Regions from separate parts of the Halochromatium sp. NSM3 genome, predicted to be linked through region 2. Evidence: predicted binding sites of a transcription regulator. Region 2 holds the regulator's gene; each other region holds the start of a gene.
The links. The regulator sigma-54, encoded in region 2, starts transcription at its own class of promoters, with help from an activator protein. The targets are predictions, from matches to a motif close to TGGCANGNTNCNTGCTT.
Positions count from the first base shown of each region.

Region 1: a site for sigma-54 is predicted at 2,784-2,800, ahead of glnA (glutamate--ammonia ligase). Genes of this name have one in related genera too.
Region 3: a site for sigma-54 is predicted at 2,596-2,612, ahead of nifV (homocitrate synthase). Genes of this name have one in related genera too.
Region 4: a site for sigma-54 is predicted at 2,130-2,146, ahead of nifB (nitrogenase cofactor biosynthesis protein NifB). Genes of this name have one in related genera too.

Region 1 is NZ_JCAQIA010000001.1:127,163-131,657, forward strand. Features, by position in the region: gene glnL (nitrogen regulation protein NR(II)) at 1-853, opposite strand, end outside; gene AC54T3_RS00650 (hypothetical protein) at 1,066-1,263, shown strand; gene glnA (glutamate--ammonia ligase) at 1,260-2,669, opposite strand; gene AC54T3_RS00660 (cation diffusion facilitator family transporter) at 2,946-4,091, opposite strand; gene glyQ (glycine--tRNA ligase subunit alpha) at 4,242-4,495, shown strand, end outside.
Region 2 is NZ_JCAQIA010000002.1:98,260-102,754, forward strand. Features, by position in the region: gene rapZ (RNase adapter RapZ) at 1-29, opposite strand, end outside; gene hprK (HPr(Ser) kinase/phosphatase) at 70-1,050, opposite strand; gene AC54T3_RS01630 (PTS sugar transporter subunit IIA) at 1,077-1,523, opposite strand; gene hpf (ribosome hibernation-promoting factor, HPF/YfiA family) at 1,650-2,027, opposite strand; gene AC54T3_RS01640 (RNA polymerase factor sigma-54) at 2,080-3,567, opposite strand; gene lptB (LPS export ABC transporter ATP-binding protein) at 3,648-4,373, opposite strand; gene lptA (lipopolysaccharide transport periplasmic protein LptA) at 4,373-4,495, opposite strand, start outside.
Region 3 is NZ_JCAQIA010000042.1:13,244-17,738, forward strand. Features, by position in the region: gene AC54T3_RS14900 (nitrogen fixation protein NifZ) at 1-143, opposite strand, end outside; gene nifW (nitrogenase-stabilizing/protective protein NifW) at 143-553, opposite strand; gene AC54T3_RS14910 (hypothetical protein) at 603-1,193, opposite strand; gene nifV (homocitrate synthase) at 1,232-2,557, opposite strand; gene AC54T3_RS14920 (PAS domain S-box protein) at 2,843-4,495, opposite strand, start outside.
Region 4 is NZ_JCAQIA010000016.1:40,621-45,115, forward strand. Features, by position in the region: gene urtA (urea ABC transporter substrate-binding protein) at 1-345, opposite strand, end outside; gene AC54T3_RS08720 (cell envelope integrity TolA family protein) at 669-1,115, opposite strand; gene AC54T3_RS08725 (2OG-Fe(II) oxygenase) at 1,287-1,940, shown strand; gene nifB (nitrogenase cofactor biosynthesis protein NifB) at 2,213-3,808, shown strand; gene AC54T3_RS08735 (4Fe-4S binding protein) at 3,919-4,197, shown strand.

The sequences.
Region 1 (4,495 bases), on a different contig from region 2:
GGCGGATGCTGCCGATAGTGAATTGCCTCAGCACCCGCGTTCTTAGCGTCACATGGCCGTGCTGACCGGCAGCGTGAGCGGCGTTGCGGGCAATGTTGAGGAGGGCCTGGATCAGCCGATCGGTATCGGCCTCGAGGTTCGGGATGCTCGGGTCATAGTCGCGGATGATCTTGGGTCCGGACGGGAATTCGGCGCTGAGCAGGCCGCGCACATGCTCGATCACATGATGGATATTGATCGAGCCCAGCTGCGGCAGATGGTTCGGCCCCAGCATGCGATTCAGCAGCGCCTGCAGACGATCGGCCTCATCGATGATGATGCGGGTGTATTCGCGCAAGCCTGGGTTGGGCAACTCGCGCTCGAGGAGCTGCGCGGCGCCGCGCAATCCGCCGAGCGGGTTCTTGATCTCGTGCGCGAGCCCACGCAGTAGCGCCTGGGTCGCGTGATGTTGTGAGATCAGGTATTCCTCGCGCGCGATCCTGAGCTGGCGGTCGACCTGTTGCATCTCCATCAGTAGATCGTAGGGCTCGTCGCGGGCGAGGAGGGGCAGCACGGTGCAATTGACGCGGATGCACTGTTGGTCGGGTCGCTTGACCTCGACCTCACGCTCGGTAAAGGGTTGTCGCGTCTCGAAGGCCTCGCGCAGCCGGTTCTCGACCGAGTCGCTAGGGCAGGGCACCAGATGCCCTGCGGCCTCGCCGAGCACGGTCTTGGCGCTGACGGCGAGCAGGTTCTCGCCGGCGGCATTGATATAGCGCAGTCGCAGATCGCGATCGAACAGCAGCACGGCCGTGCTCAGATTGTCGAGGATCATGGTGCCAAGCCGGCTGAGTCCGCTATCGATGTCGTTCATCAGTCTCACGAGGGCGCCTGACCTAAAACCCGCTGGATCAGCCATTTCCATCGATTAAGCAAGCACCGAGCCAGATGAAGGACGCCTGTTAGGATCAGGGGGCAGGCGCGCGGCCCGCGCTGATCCGCTCGATCAGTCGCACTAGTTTAGTGCTTAGCGCCCTTGCTGGGTGCGCTGGGATGCACCAGGCTTGGACAAGGCGCGCCTCGCCGATGATCGAGCGCTATTGGTTGCGGGTGAGCAAGGACGACGAGGAGAAAGGCAGGACACGGGCCGAAGCGGGCTCCGGTGTGCTGGTGCGGCTGGGTGTCATGGATGGAGTGCGGAGTGCGGAGGAAGAGACGGGCATCCTTGCCCGTGGCAGGGCGCGGCGATTTCCGCGAATCGTCAGCGCCTGGTGTGTCGATTAGAGGCTGTAGTAGAGATCAAACTCGACCGGATGCGTGCTCATCCGCAACTGGGTGACCTCGGACATCTTGAGCGCGATATAGCTATCGATCACATCATCGGTGAAGACGCCGCCGACGGTGAGGAACTCGCGATCGGCATCGAGCGCTTGCAAGGCCTGATCGAGCGAGTAGCAGACCTGTGGGATGGACTTCTCTTCTTCCGGAGGAAGATCGTAGAGGTCCTTATCCATGGCATCGCCGGGATGGATCTTGTTCTGGATGCCATCGAGGCCGGCCAACATCATCGCCGAGAACGACAGGTACGGGTTGCCCGTGCTATCCGGGAAGCGGACCTCGATGCGCGTGGCCTTGGGATTGGCATCATGCGGGATGCGGATCGAGGCCGAGCGGTTCTTGGCCGAATAGGCCAGCATCACCGGCGCCTCGAAGCCAGGCACCAAGCGCTTGTAGGAGTTGGTGGAGGCGTTGGTGAAGGCATTCAGCGCACGCGCGTGCTTGATGATGCCGCCGATGTAGTAGAGCGCGGTATCGGACAGGCCGCCGTACTTGTCGCCGGCGAAGATGTTCTGGCCATCCTTGCCGAGCGACTGATGGACGTGCATGCCGTTGCCATTGTCGCCGACCAACGGCTTAGGCATAAAGGTGGCCGTCTTGCCATAGGCATGAGCGACATTCTGCACGCAGTATTTGAGGATCTGGTTCATGTCGGCACGCTTGACCAGGGTATCGAAGCGGGTGCCGATCTCGCACTGGCCAGCGGTGGCGACCTCGTGGTGATGCACCTCGACCGGCACCCCCATCTCTTCCATCGCCAGGCACATGGCGGCGCGCAGATCGTTGAGCGAGTCCACCGGTGGCACCGGGAAGTAGCCGCCCTTGACACCGGGACGGTGACCCATGTTGCCGTCCTCGAAGACGCGCTCGGAGTTCCACTCGGCCTCCTCGGAATCGACCTTGTAGAAGGCGCCGGCCATGCTGACGCCCCAACGCACGTCGTCGAGGACGAAGAATTCTGGCTCGGGGCCGAAGAAGGCGGTGTCGGCGATGCCGGTGGAAGCCAGATAGGCCTCGGCACGCTTGGCCACCGAGCGCGGATCACGCTCGTAGCCCTGCATGGTGGCGGGCTCAAGGATGTCGCAGCGCACGATCAGGGTCTTCTCGTCGGAGAATGGGTCGAGCACCGCAGTCGAGGCCTCTGGCATCAGGACCATGTCCGAGGCCTCAATGCCCTTCCAGCCGGCGATCGAGGAGCCGTCGAACATCTTGCCATCCTGGAACAGTGCCTCGTCGATGATGCGGGCCGGCAGCGAGACGTGCTGCTCCTTGCCGCGCGTATCCGTGAACCGAAGGTCCACGAATTTCACGTCCTCGTCTTTAATCGTCTTCAACACGTCAGTGGCGGACATCTGCGAAATCTCCCGCTATTTGGTCTTGGGTTTGTGAATGGAAGGTTGGGCGGCGTCGGTCTCCGAATCGCTGATCGATCGGTCATCGCCCCGGTGTGTGCTCGTTACTGTGATTAGCAGGTTATGTGCCACTGTCCTGGCAAACGGCGGTCGCGCCGAACCGACCGGTGTGCAGCGGCCTCGGCAGCCACGCGAGCGCACACAAATAGACCATACCTCGAGTCATGTTGCACCGAAAGGGGGCATGGGACGGCATCCGCCGAACATGGACGGCCATCAACCGAAATAGAGGCGCACCTCGGCGATGTCGGAATCATCCTCGAGGGCCGCGCGCAAGCGTTGATGCAGCTGCCGCGTGGCGGCCTCATCGCTGAAGGTGCGCAGCGGGAAGAAGAGATCGACCGTGATCGCGCCATCTAGGTAATGCAGCAGGACGCGCTTGCGGGTCAGCGCTTCGGGAATCTGCTTCCAGCGCTGGTCGAGGCGCTCGAGAATCTCGGTGCGCATTGGCAAGCCCTTGGTCGGGGCCGCGCTTTCGTCGTCTTCCGGATCGATGTGAACGATGACATCGGACATGCGATCGATGGTCTCCATCAGCCGCTCTTGCACCAGGACGCTAATCGCATGACCTTCGGAGACGCTGATGTCGGGGTCGACCAGGACATGGACATCGGCCGAGGTGTTGCCACCGAGGGTGCGGGTGCGCAGCATGTGGACGTCGCGCACGCCGGTGCTGCGGCGGATGATCCGGCTGATCTCGCGCAGACGCTCGGGACCGAGGCCAGTATCGACGAGTTCGCGGGTGGCGCTGGTTCCCAGATCCCAGGCGATCTTGGCGATCATCACCGCGACCAGCACCGAGGCGATGGCATCCAAATCGGGGAGGCCGGCGAGGGTGCCGGCAACGCCGATCATCACGATGACCGAGGAGATGGCATCAGAGCGATGGTGCCAGGCATTAGCGAGCAGCAGATCGGAGCGCACGCGCAAGCCGTAAGCACGGGTGTACCAAAACAGCGCTTCCTTGATCACAATCGAGAGTGCTGCGGCATAGAACACGATCGGTTCGGGATGCAGCAGCGCCTCGGGTTTGAACAGGCGCTGGCCGGCATCCCAGATGATGCCGATGGCGACCGCCAGCAGCAGGAAGCCAAGAACGAGTGTGGCGACTGTCTCGAAGCGGCCATGGCCATAGGGATGCTCGGCATCCGGGGCCTTACCAGCCTTGTGACCGGCGAACCAGACTAGGAGATCAGAGAGAAGATCGGACAATGAGTGGATACCGTCGGCGATCAGCGCCTGCGAGTGTCCGAACCATCCGACCGTGAGCTTGAGCGCGGAGAGGAGCAGATTGGCGATCGCGCCGACTAGGGATGTCCGCTTGATCGCTTGGGAGCGCGCCTGGCGTTGGTTGGTTTCCATAAGGGAATGCCGATGCGGTCGCTGCGGGCGCAGCCTTGATGGGCGCGGATTATACCGGCAGGGACGGGCGGATGAGGACGACGCAGGTGGTGGTCCGCAGGTGCCGGTCATCGCTATACTGTGCGGTTTTAGCACATTCTGGAGTCCGCGTTGAGCACTCAGACGGGCGATCTCATCAGTTTTCAAGAGCTCATCTTCAGGCTCGAGCGGTACTGGAGTCGACAAGGCTGCGTGATCCTGCAACCTTATGATATGGAGGTGGGCGCCGGAACCTTTCACCCGGGCACCTTCTTGCGCTCGATCGGCCCCGAGCCTTGGAACGCGGCCTACGTGCAACCCTCGCGGCGACCGACCGATGGCCGCTATGGCGAGAATCCGAACCGGTTGCAGCATTACTATCAGTA
Region 2 (4,495 bases):
GAGAGACCACTAACGATAATCAGCTCCATAACACCCTCGCGGAAGCCGGCGGCGACCGCGTCGGACGCGCTATTCGGCGGATGGGTTTGGCGTCGTGCATGGGGTGGCCTCATCAATGGAACGGGCTTGTCGCTCGATCAGATCAGCGCTGGCATCATACCCGCGCAGGCGCAGGATCTGATGACGAACAGCGGTCTCCAACAAGACAGCAAGATTGCGCCCCGGGGCGACGGGAAGCGTGATCTCGGGGATCGCAACCCCGAGGATGGTGCGCGAGGTGAGACTGCCGTGCAGCCGGTCCATGCGTGCCAGCGCCTCGCCATCGAGGGAGCGCATGTTGACGATCAAGCTCAACTGCTCGGCTTGCTGAACCGCCCCCTCGCCAAACATCGCCCGCACATTGAGCACGCCGAGTCCGCGCACCTCGAGGAAATCGCGCAACAGCTCGGGACAACTGCCCTGCAAGGTCTCCGGGCCGATGCGCGCCATCTCCGGCGCGTCGTCCGCGATCAGCCGATGCCCCCCGCGCACCACCATCTCGAGCGCGAGTTCGCTCTTGCCGACACCGGGGTCGCCCACCAACAGCACCCCCATGCCCAGCACCTCGAGGAAGACCCCGTGCAAGGTGGTGCGCTCGGCCAGGGCATAGGTCAGGAAATACTGGAGCCGATCGACGATCTCCTCCTCGGAGGTCGGCGACGCCAAGAGCGGCGTACCCGAGCGCTTAGCGTGCGCCAGAAAATGCGCCGGAGGCTCGATGTCCTGAGCGAAGATTACCGCCGCCGGGCGCGCGGCAAACAGGCGCTCAATCGTCTCGCGCGCGGACGCCTGACTCAGATCCTCGAGATGGTGCATCTCGGCGAGCCCCAGCACCTGCAGGCGGTTTGGATGGATGCAGTTCAGCGAGCCGACGAGACTCTGCGCGGCGCCGCCTGGCAGATCGTCGCTGACCAGCGCCAGTGGCTGCGTGGGCATGGGGGTCAGCCAACGCAGGCGCAGGCGCGGTCCAAGCTGCGCGACCAACCCTTGGAGCGTATCGACGGGTGGCATCGGCGTGAACGGATTCAGCGCTGACCTCAGCGCCGCAGCAAGGCCAGCACGGTGCTGGCGTCATTCGCCTCGCGCAAGGCCGCGCGCAAGCGTGGATCACTGAAGCGCTCGGCCAACCCGGCCAAGAGGCTGAGATGGGCCTCGGTCGCCGCTTCCGGGACCAGCAGACCAAAGGCGAGATCGACCGGCCGATCATCCGGCGCGTCGAAGCCCACCGCCTGATCGAGCTGGACGAAGGCGCCCACGGCATCGTCGATACCGGCGATGCGCGCATGCGGTAGCGCGACCCCCTCGCCCAACCCCGTACTGCCGAGCCGTTCACGCTCATTGAGCAGGTCGAAGACCGCAGACGGGGAACAGTGCGGACCTACCGGCGCCAAGAGTTCGGCCAAGGATTCCAGCAACCGCTTCTTACTCGTGACCTCGACACGACAGCGGATACGTGGCTCTGTGATTAACGTCAGGGGAAGCATCAACTGTTGCTCCAAAAGGAATCGGAGTCGCGCGCCATCGACAGGCGCCTCTGCCGTTCAGATAAAAAAAGAGGCCGGAGCCGACCAGCGCGCGTCGGACTCCGGCACCGGCGTCCAGGCGCTCGCTTAGTGCAGCGGCTCCCGCTCGTCGTCGAGTTCGTCGCCAGGCTCGCCGCTGACGGTTTCACCCTCGGCCTGCGTCTTGGTCGATGCGCCGCGATGACTCTGGCGCTTTTCCTTGTACTTCAGGACCTGGCGATCGAGTTTGTCGATCAGCCCATCGATGGCTGCGTACATATCCTCGTGAACCGCATCGGCGAAGACATCGGCCCCATTCATGTGGATGCGGGCCTCGGCCTTCTGCCGCAGTTTCTCGACACTGAGGATCACATGCACTTTGATCACATGATCGAAGTGGCGTTCCAAGCGCTCGAATTTGCTGTCGACGTAGCCCTTCAGCGGCTCGGTGATATCGACATGATGACCCGTCAGGTTGATTTGCATAGTGTCACTCCTGGGTTTGCAAGCGCACCGTAGCGGCACGTGACGCTGACCGCTACAGGCGCTTGCGCTCGTTCGAGGGTGGGATACCCATGGCCTCGCGGTATTTAGCGACGGTACGGCGCGCGACATTGATGCCCTGTTCGGACAGGATGCCGGCGATCTTGCTGTCGCTCAGTGGTTTGTTGGCCGCCTCGGCGGCGACCAGTTTGCGGATGAAGGCACGGATGGCGGTGGACGAGCATTCGCCCCCCGCAGCGGTGCCGACATGGCTGGAAAAGAAGTACTTGAACTCGAGCGTACCACGTGGGGTGTGCATATACTTCTGAGTGGTCACGCGCGAGACGGTTGACTCATGCAGTTCAAGCGACTCCGCAACGTCTCTCAGGATCAGCGGACGCATCGCCTCTTCGCCGTACTCGAAGAAATCGTGCTGCAGCTCGACGATCTTGGCCGCCACCCTCAGCACGGTGTCGTTGCGGCTCAACAGGCTCTTGATGAACCAACGGGCCTCCTGCAGATGCGTCTTGAGGCAGGTATTCTCGGCGCCATTATCGGCGCGTCGAATCAGCTTCACATAGTCCTCGTTCACTCGCAGTTTAGGCTGCGTGTCGGGATTGAGTTCGACCTGCCAACTGCCGGCGCGCTTGCGCACCAGCACATCGGGGATGACGTAGTCCGGACGATGCTCGCTCATCAAGGCCCCGGGCCTTGGTTGCAAGGAGCGAATCAGCGCCAGGGCGCGTCCAAGTTCCAGGTCCGAGAGCTTGGTATGGCGGCGCAGCTCATCGAGATCGTTGCGCGACAGCGCATCGAACAGTTTCTCGCAGATCATCAGCGCGCCGGCCCGATGCGGGGTCTCTGCGGGGAGCTGGCGCAGTTGCAGCAACAGGCACTCGCGCGGATCGCGGGCGCCGATGCCGGGCGGATCGAGGGCCTGGACGGCGTGCAAGACCGCTTCGATCTCATCGCGTTCGAGATCCTCGAGATCCAGCGTCTCCAGAAGCTCGGCGGGATCGAGCCGGAGGTAGCCATCGGCATCAATGGCATCGATCAGCGCCTCGGCGATCAGTCGGTCGCGCGCCCCGAGATGGCCCAGATTGAGCTGCCATTCGAGGTGGTCGTGCAGCGTCTGCGGCCGCGACTGCTGGGCGAACAGGTCGACCTCATTGCCCGAGCCGACCCCGGCCGAGGCCGAAGGACCGGCATACTGCTCGCTGGCTTCGCTGTCGTAGGTATCGCTCCAATCGCTGTCGAGCGGCAGATCATTGGGCAGCGCATTCGACTCGGCCGGAACCTCGGCGTCAACCGCAGCATCGGCCTCATGGCGCTGGCGTTCGCTCTCCTCGCGGGTCTCGGCGGGCGCGCCCTCGCGCTCGGTCTCGCCCTCGTCTGCCGACTCCAGCATCAGATTGGACTCGAGCGCATCCTGGATCTCGCGCTGCAGGTCGAGCGTGGAGAGCTGCAGCAGCTTGATCGCCTGCTGGAGCTGCGGCGTCATGGTCAACTGCTGACCAAGACGGAGCTGGATGCTTTGCTTCATGCCGAGCGTTGATACGAGTGCGAAAGGCTTGATGGAACCTTGAAGTCTAGTCGAAAAGCCTGCTCGACGGCCAAGGTGCTTTACAGCCGAAAATGTTCACCGAGATACACGGCCCGCACCTGCGGGTCCTGCAGCAACGCGGCGGGAGCGCCGGCGGCAATCACCTCGCCGGCGTTGATGATGTACGCCCGGTCGCAAATATCCAGCGTCTCGCGGACGTTATGGTCGGTGATGAGCACGCCGATGCGCCGATCGCGCAAATGGCCGATGATGCCTTTGATATCGCCCACCGCGATCGGATCGACGCCGGCGAAGGGCTCGTCGAGCAGCATGATCTTGGGCTCGAGCGCCAGCGCGCGGGCGATCTCGAGGCGTCGGCGCTCGCCTCCGGAGAGGCTCAGCGCGAGCGAATCGGCAACATGGCTGATGCCCAGTTCATCGAGCAGCTCGTCACAGCGCTGGCGATGATCCTCGCGACTGCTCTCGGCGCGCATCTCCAACACCGCCATCAGATTATCGCGCGCCTTGAGTTTGCGAAAGACCGAGGGTTCCTGGGCCAGATAACTCAGCCCCCGCTGCGCGCGGGCGTGCATGGGCCGATGCGTGATGTCCTCGCCGTCGAGGAGGATGCGTCCGGCGTCGGCGCTGACCAGGCCGACGATCATATAAAAGCTCGTGGTCTTGCCCGCGCCGTTCGGCCCCAGCAGGCCCACCACTTCGCCGGCGTCGACACTGAGGTCGACACCATTGACCACGGCCCGCCGCCGATAGGTCTTGGCCAGCGCGCGCGCCTCGAGGGTCGGCATCATTGCGCGGGCGCCGGCTCGGGCGTGGATTCGGGCTCGAGCCGAATCTTGACCCGCTCATAGCCTTGGGCGCTCATGCCTGCGGTCACGCGCTCGGTGATGCGGTTGTAGACGATGCGGTC
Region 3 (4,495 bases), on a different contig from region 2:
AGGAAGCTGCCGACATCGCGCACATAGCCGGTACTGCCGCGCCGCACCAACAGCGCACCGGTCGGCTGGCCTGGGAAGGTGCCGTCGTTGCGCACATTGCGCAGCACCCGGACCTCGTCGCCGTAGTCGTAAAGCGGTTGCATCAGAGGGGCTGCTCCGTCAGCGACGCGGGCGCGTTGCGGCTGGCGAGAAGCTGATCCAAACCAACATTGACCTGGCGCGGCTCGCGCATCTTGAAGACGCGGAAGACCTTTTCGGTGCGCGCATCGGAGCCGACGAAATCCTGGTAGGCGCCGCGCAGCAAGTCGGCATAGAGACGGTAGCGGGCGGCCGCGCTGTCTGGCGGCTCGTCGATCTCGCCGAGATAATCGTGGAAGCGTTGCAGGATATGCAGTCGATTGACGTGCACGATGGCCGGCGCGAAGGCGACGCCGAAGTACTCGAGGAAGTCTTCGGCGGTCTCGAGTTCGTCGAGATCGCACTCGAAGGTCTCGAGCGAGTCCGGAATCGGATGAGGGAGCGCATCGGAACTCGCATCAAGCGGCGTCGGCATGTTGAGGGTGGTCATGGCAGTCTCCGTTAAAGGTGGTTCAGGGAAGATATCAACCGCCGAGCAGATGGACATTGTCGCCGGCGCTGGCGATCTCCTCGCGCCGCGCGGCCTTCTCGGCCCAGTTCAATAGGTCGCGAGTGCCGAGCTGGTCTTTTTGGTCGAAGGCTCGCACCGGCGCGAGGCGTTCGATGGCGGCTTGTGGCTCATCTTGGCGCAGCAGCAGCCAAGCCGCGCCCTTGAGCGCCAGGAGCAGGAAGCGGGTGCTAGTCATCGAGCGCTCCGCCGCCTGCTCGAGATCGGTCTGTGTAAGCTGGCGCCAATCCTCGCTCAGGCCGAGCTGACGGCTGCTGAGCAGGATGGCGCGATCGGCCATCATCACCGCCTCGGCATAGCGATGGCGGTAGTAGAAGAAGCGATAGAGCGCGACGATCACCGAGAGATGCTCCGGGGCCTTGAGATGAGCCCGCAGCAGGGCCCATTCGGCGCTGTCAACCGAGGTCAGCTCCAGATCATCCTCCGATGACCCATCGAGCGCCTGTGAGCGGTACTGCTGGCCGCTCTCGTCGAGCAGTTGCTGTACCTCGGCCGGCAGCGGCGTCTCGAAGTACATCGCCTCGTTGTCGAGATCGAGCAGGTCCATAATGATACCTGGGATGATGCTTGGGTCTCGTCGTTGGCTCAGGCCAGCCACGTCTGGTCGGACAGCGTTGAAACGGCGACCGGGCAAGCCGTTGCGCCAGTCGGGGGAGGGGCCTTGGCTGAGGCATTAGCTGGAGCCGGGGCCGCCGGGTTGCGGCCCAAACCTGAGCAGGGCGGGCAGACACGCAGAGGCAAGCGGTCTTCTGGCTGGGTGGCCGGGTCGATCGCTGTCAGCTCCAGGAACCGCCGCAGGTCGGCGCTCGCCGGCGAGCGTTTGGTCTCGGTGACGAAGCGGCGCAGCTGCGGCAGCACCCGCTCGGCCTGGGCGGCATCGATGTCGAGATGCAACAACTGCTCGTAGGCGAGGCGGATCGCCTGCCGGCCGGAGTGCTTGCCGAGCACTAGGCGATGCTGGCGCCCGACCTCGGCCGGATCGATGCCCTGATAGTTGTTCAGATCCTTGAGCAGACCGTCGACATGGATGCCGGCCTCGTGGGTAAAGGCGCCATCACCGACCAGACTCTTGTGCCAGCCGACCGCATGGCCGGAGGCCTGGGCGACGAGCTTGGACAGCGTCTCGAAACGGGTCAGATCGACGCCAGTGTGCACTCCATGCACATGCTTGAGCCCCATCACCACCTCTTCCAGCGCGGCATTGCCGGCACGCTCGCCGAGGCCGTGCACGGTGGTGTTGACGTGGGTGGCGCCGGCGCGCACCGCAGCCAGGGTATTGGCGGTGGCCAGGCCGAGATCGTCATGGGCGTGCATCTCGATCTCGCAATCGCAGACGCTGGCCAGGTCGTGGATGCGCTCGAAGGTACCAAAGGGGTCAAGTAGGCCGACGGTATCGGCGAAGCGCAGGCGACGGGCGCCGGCCTGTTGCGCCGCCTCGGCGACCTGCTTCAGCCAGTCGGGATCGGCGCGCGAGGCGTCCTCGCAGCCGACGCCGACCTCGAGGCCCTGCTCGCGCGCGATGCGCACCTCCTGAGCGATGCAGTCGAGCACCCAGGCGCGGTCGCGACCGAGCTTGCGCGCGATCTGCTGATCCGAGACCGGGATCGAGAGGTCGACCAGGTCCACGCCGAGGCCGACGCAGGCATCGATATCGGCGCTGCACATGCGCGCCCAGACCATCAGCCGCGCGTTGAGTCCGAGCGCGGCGACAGCGCGGATCGAGTCGCGCTCGTCCTCGCCCATGGCCGGGATGCCGACCTCGAGTTCGGGCACGCCGAGGGCATCGAGGCCGCGCGCGATCGCCAGCTTCTCCTCGAGCGAGAAGGCGACCCCGGCCGACTGCTCGCCATCGCGCAGGGTGGTGTCGTTGATGCAGACCCCGGGGGCTGCCAAGGTGTCGATGAGGGGCATCGGATTGGGCTCCGGTACGCGGTGCGATCACTTGAGGAAAGCAAACACCAGGCCAGAATCTCAAGCATCGCTGCCACAATGGCTAGGCTGTCTCGATAACCGACTGATTTTATGAGTTATAGGCAGCTTTTTCTCGGCGGCGAACGCACGCATCAGACTTGGTGTTGGTCTTGAGGCTGTTTTCGGATTGAGCGATCCGCGACGAACCCGCCGGAGGCTTGTCGGACAGCCGACAGGCGACGGGCAACAAGCCGACAAGCGGGCGGCGATCGCCGACAGCCGCGCTCAGACCGTGTCTTCGGTCTCCATCTCGGCCAGTGGCAGCAAGAGCGAGAACGTGGTCCCAACGCCAAGGGTCGAGCGCACCGACAGCCCGGCACCAGAGCGCTGCACGAACTCACGCACCATGAACATCCCCAGCCCGTGGCCGATGTGTTGCGTCTTGGTCGAGAACAGCGGCTCGAAGATGCGCGAGAGCACCGCTTCCGTCATGCCGCTGCCGCTATCGGTGACGCGAATCACGGCATAGTCGCCTGCGGGGAGATCGCCGACTGCCAGCGCCGGCTCGCCGGTCCAATGCTCGCGGCGGCCGATGACGCTGAGCGTGCCGCCTTCCGACATCGCATCGCGTCCATTGAGCGCCAGATTGAGCAGCGCGGCCTGCAGGAAGCCGGCATTGGTGCGAGCATTGAGTTCGGGCTCGACCCGCAGATCCCAGTTCAGCGTTTCGGGCAGCATCAGTCGCAGGATGTCGGCGAGTTCCGACAGGGGCTTGTGGAGCACCGTCGCGCGCAGCGGGACCCCGCCCGCTCGACTCAGCGCGAGCATCCCGGAGGTGATGACCTTGGCCTGGCCGAGCACGCTGTTCATGTCGTCGATGACCTGCTGGCTGTCGTCATCGAGACCAGCCCGCTCGACCAAGGCGCTCAGGTAGTAGAGATTGGCGTCGAGCACGGCGAGCACATTGTTGAAGTCATGCGCCACGCCGCTGGCCAGATGGCCGATGGTTTCGCGCTGCTTGGCGCTGACCAGGTCGCGCGCGAGCTGCGCGCCGTGCTCGATGGCGGCGATGCGCTGGCCGATGAAACGCAGTAGCTCGCACTCGGCACGACTGAGCGTGTTGCGCGCCTGGGTATCCCAGAGTTGGGTCAGCAGCCAACGCTGTTGCCCCGCATCGCCCGGAAAGCGCGAGGCGAGCACGACCGCGCTGGCGTAGCCATGCGCGCTGAGCGCGGTTGGCAGCGCCGAGCCGCAGATCAGTTGCGGCTGATCGAGCGCGTTGGAGGGCTTGGCGAAGAGCGCTTCCGTTGTGGTTTGCGCGCTCAGCTCGGCTGGCCCGTCGTTGGCGACCAGCAGGCGCGCCAAGCGTTGATAGGGCGTTTCAGGCGCGCGCCAGCCGGTCTCGGCGACGCACATGCCGAGCGCGTCATTGGCGATGGCGAGGAGCGCGGCGATCTCCTCGCTGGGGTCGAGCCCGCAGTTGCTGAGGTCGACCAGGCGCTCAAGGTCTCCGGCATAGTGCTGCAGCGCCTGCTCGGCGGCGCGGCGTTGGGTTTCGGCGTGTTGCACATCGGTGATATCCAGCGTGCTGCCGCGATAGCCGAGCAGGCTGCCATCGGGGCTGAGGATGGGCTGGCCATCAACACTGGTCCACAGGCGGCGGCCATCGGCGGCGCGCACGGGAACCTGGAAATCGCGCCAGGGTTGGTGCCCCGCCATGAGCGCGAAGGCCTGCGCCTTGATCTCGGCGCGCTCAGGCTCGGGGATCAGCTTATAGAAGGCCTTGCGACCGATCAAGGCCTCGGGTGGATAGCCGAGCAGGGACTCGGCGACGGGATTGACATAGGTATAGAGGCCAGCGGTGTCGATCTCCCAGGTCATCATGCGGCTTTGCAGCGCTAGGGCATCATAGCGCTCGGTGCTGGCCCAGAGTTCGGT
Region 4 (4,495 bases), on a different contig from region 2:
GAAGACGGCGGCGACCTTGTCCTGCTCAATCAGACCGCGCGCCTTCTCGGCGAACAGCGGCCAGTCCGAGGCCGGATCGACCACTACCGCCTCGAGTTGCTTGCCAAGCACCCCGCCCTTCTCGTTCTGTTCCTCGATCAGCATCAGCACTGTATCTTTGAGTGTGGTCTCGCTGATCGCCATGGTGCCGGAGAGCGAGTGCAGCACACCGACCTTGATGGTCTCATCGTTGGCCTGATCCGCTGCGGGCGCGGCGTCTTCGGCGAATCCGGATAGCGACGCGGTCAGCCCGAGCGCGATGCCGGCACTGAGCAGCAGGGGTTTGAAAGACGGGATCGAAATCATCCAGGAGTCTCCTGTGGTGATGAGTCTTGAAACGCGAACCGTTGGCATGAGACGCCAACGAGCGATCCGAAGCAAGCCCTGAGCCAGGAAGCTAATCGACTGATATCGAGGCTAGATTCAGAGTCTAGCGCAGACTCGCCGCGCTGCCGCGCACCAAAAGTGAACGCTAGCCGGCAATTTGGTGCGGCATTCTGCACCAATTTGGTGAGCTGATCCTCTGCAAGTGATCGCCAGCCAATGCAGCATTTCCAGACCGCTTCTGAGCGAGCAGACACCCGAGACGGGATATGCCGGAGCAGAGCGGGCTTGAGCGGCGGTAGCCGTCAGGGACGCAGCACCAGATTGAAATCGCGGAACGGCTCGAAGTCCGGCCCGCTCGGCACCGGCAGGGGCGAGGCATCATAGATCGCATTCACAACCGACTGATCGAACCTCGGATTGCCGCTGCTAGTGACGATCTTGACCTGATTGCTGATGACGCTGCCGCCGGGCTCGAGCCGCACATTGACGACCGGTGCGTTGCCTTCCCAGGTGCCAGCCGGATGCACCCAGAACTGGCGGATGCGCTCTTGGATCGCCGGCACCCACTGGCTGGCGATCTCCTCGTTCGGAGCGCCCGACTCGGTAGCGCCGCGCTGCTGCCTCTCGCTCAGTACTGGCAATCCGACATCGGGCAGCAGGCCGCGCGCGCCGAACAACAGCAACACCGTCAGTGCATTGGCGAGCAGCACCGCAACGAAGACCGTCACAAACAATTTTCCAGTGCTCATCCGAGCTCCTCTGTGAGTTCAAAGACGCCGTTATCATCCCCAGCTTTAGCCTTCCGGCAGCGGCATTGCCCGACGGTGGGCGAAGCCGCCTCGTCTACCGAAGAGCCCCCGACCACACAGCCCTCCTCCACCATCGACTCGATCTACTAGCAACCGAGGCCCAAGATCACCATGCGAATCCTGCACACCATGCTGCGCACCGGCCCGCCCGAACGACCGCCAGCACTCGCCGAGCAGATCGCCGCCACTCTCGCCGATCAAGGCTGGTGCATGACCGACAACTTCCTCGCGCCATTGCACATCAGCCAGCTCCGCCATGAGGCGCAACAGCAATGGCAGGCGGGACACTTCCGGCGTGCCGGTATTGGCCGTGGCGAGAATTTGGAAGTCCGCGACGAGGTCAGAACCGACTGCGTCGCCTGGCTTGAGCCCAGCGATCTCAGCGCCGCCCAGCGGCTCTATTGGAGCCAGCTCGAACAGCTGCGGTTGGCGATCAACCGCAGCCTGCTCCTCGGCCTCTACGAACTCGAGGCGCACCTGGCGGTCTATCCGCCTGGCACCTATTACCGCAAGCACCTGGACCAATTTCGCGGCATCGGCGAGCGCACGCTGAGCTGCATCCTCTATCTAAACGAGGCTTGGCAGGCCCGGGACGGCGGCGCGCTGCGTCTCTACACCGATCCGAACCATCCTGAGGCGAGCGAGCTGATCCTCCCCGAAGGCGGTCGCCTGGTCACCTTCTTCAGCGCCCGTTTTCTGCATGAGGTAGAGCCCGCAACGCGCGAGCGCTTCAGCCTCACCGGCTGGTTCAAGCGCCGCTGCTAGCGAGCGGCGATGGTCCGCTCAAGGTAGCAATGACTACCTCCGTAGCATAAAGGGAACGCGCCTAAGGTGCGTCTTCAGGTCGCAGACCCGACAACGGCGGTCTACGCTGTGTCAGCCTCCTCACAGCCGTCTCCACACCCCCTGCGCCGCATCCGCGACAAATCAACCGCTTAGCATCCAGGCAGAAATAGGCACGCAGTTTGCTTTAGATAAACCCATTGAACCTAGCGCGTCGCCCATGCGGCGCCGTCAGACGTTATGGGGATCGAGACATGCTACAAGCGGTAACCACTCTGGAGGCAGAGCGGCGAACGACGGAGAGCGCGTCGGACAGTGGCTGCGCGTCAAGCGGCTGCGGTAGCAGTACCGATAAGCTGGCGCATCTGCCGGCGGCGATTCGCGCCAAGGTCAATGACCACCCCTGCTTCTCCGAAGACGCCCACCATCACTATGCGCGCATGCATGTGGCGGTGGCGCCGGCCTGCAACATCCAGTGCCACTACTGTAACCGTAAGTACGACTGTTCCAATGAGTCGCGCCCTGGCGTGGTCTCGGAGCTGCTGACGCCCGAGCAGGCCATCAAGAAAACCCTCGCCGTCGCCGCCGCGATCCCGCAGATGAGCGTGCTCGGCATCGCCGGCCCTGGTGATCCGCTTGCCAACCCGGAGCGCACCCTCGCCACCTTCCGCGCGCTGTCCGAGAAGGCCCCCGACATCAAGCTCTGTCTCTCGACCAACGGCCTCGCGCTGCCGGAGCTAGTCGACGAGATCTGTGAGCACAACATCGATCACGTCACCATCACCATCAACTGCATCGACCCCGAGATCGGCGCCAAGATCTATCCCTGGATCTTCTGGAACAACCGCCGCGTCAAAGGAGTTAAGGCCGCTCAAATCTTGATCGAGCAACAGCAGAAAGGCCTGGAGATGCTCACCGAGCGCGGCGTGCTGGTAAAGGTCAACTCGGTGCTGATCCCCGGTGTCAATGATGAGCACTTGAAGGAGGTCAGCCGCGTGGTCAAGGCCAAGGGCGCCTTCCTGCACAACGTCATGCCGCTGATCGCCGAGCCTGAGCACGGCACCTTCTACGGCCTGATGGGCCAGCGTGGCCCCACTCAAGACGAGTTACAAGCCTTGCAAGACGCCTGCAGCGGCGACATGGCGATGATGCGCCATTGTCGGCAATGCCGCGCCGATGCAGTCGGCATGCTCGGCGAGGATCGCGGTGCCGAGTTCTCGGTCGAGAAGATCGAGCGGATGGAGATCGATTACGCCGCCGCGATGCAACGCCGCGCCGAGGTGCATGCCGAGATCGAGGCCAAACGCCAAGCCCAACGCCAAGCTCAGGGCGAGTCGCGCCAACAGACGCAGCAGCATCAGCGCGGCGAGGTCTTCGTCGCCCTCGACTCGCTCACGCGTCGGCGCCCAAAAGCTCCACCGCCCACCACAGAGCCGGCGAGCACTCGCAGTGCAGGTCGCCCACTGCGCATGGCCGTCGCGAGCAGTGGCAGCGGCGTCATCAATCAGCACTTCGGGCATGCCCGCGAGTTCTTGGTGTATGAGGCCGATGGACAAGCGGTGCGCTTTATCGGTACGCGCCGGGTGGCAGCCTATTGCAGCGGCGATGAGACCTGCGGCGACGGCGAATCGGCGCTCGCCGGCACCCTGCGCGCACTCAACGGCTGCGCTGCGGTGCTCTGCTCCAAGATCGGCATCGAGCCCTGGGACGCGCTCGAAGCCGCTGGCATTGCGCCGAATGGTGAGCATGCGATGGAGCCGATCGAGGATGCCGTGGCCGCTGTCTATGCCGAACTGGCCGCCGCAGGCCGCCTTGCCGACCCCGAAACCCAAACTGCGCTGAGCGCTTAAGCCGTCGCGGAGGTCATGCGTCGCGCTTAGCCGCTAGCCACTAGCCAAAAAGCGCTCGTACTTGCTCCGACGCCTAACACCCCGCCAGCACCGACACTGAAGACAGCACCATGGCTTATCAAATTACCGATGGCTGCGTGAACTGCTGGGCCTGCGAGCCGCTGTGCCCGAGCCAAGCGATTCAGGCCGCCAAGCCGCATTTCATCATCGACCCGAGCCAGTGCAGTGAGTGCGTTGGCGATTTCGCCGAGCCGCAATGCGCGAGCATCTGCCCTGTTGAGTGCGCCATTCTCGATGCCAGCGGCACTCCAGCAAATCCGCTTGGCTCGCTGACCGGCATCCCGCCCGAGCGCTGGAATGCGGCCATGGCCGAGATTCGAGCCCGTTGAGCCGTTGACGATCCACCGCCAGAACATGCGCACTTGCTAGCGCAGTACGAGGTAGCTAATCGATGTTTGTTGCCGAGCCTGTTCTCACCGACGACAGAGCGAGTACCCGCCCTGCTCACAGCGCACGCGCGAACCACCCCGCAGTCCGCTTCGTGAGTGCGGCTATAGGTGGTGGCCTATCGTCCGCGCGGCAATTACTTGCCTGGCACCACAGCCAGCGTCCTACGCTTGGCTCCACACAGATCTCCGCGCGGGCTTGGCGCCGACAATCGGCGCTGATCTGTCTCCAAGCCAATCT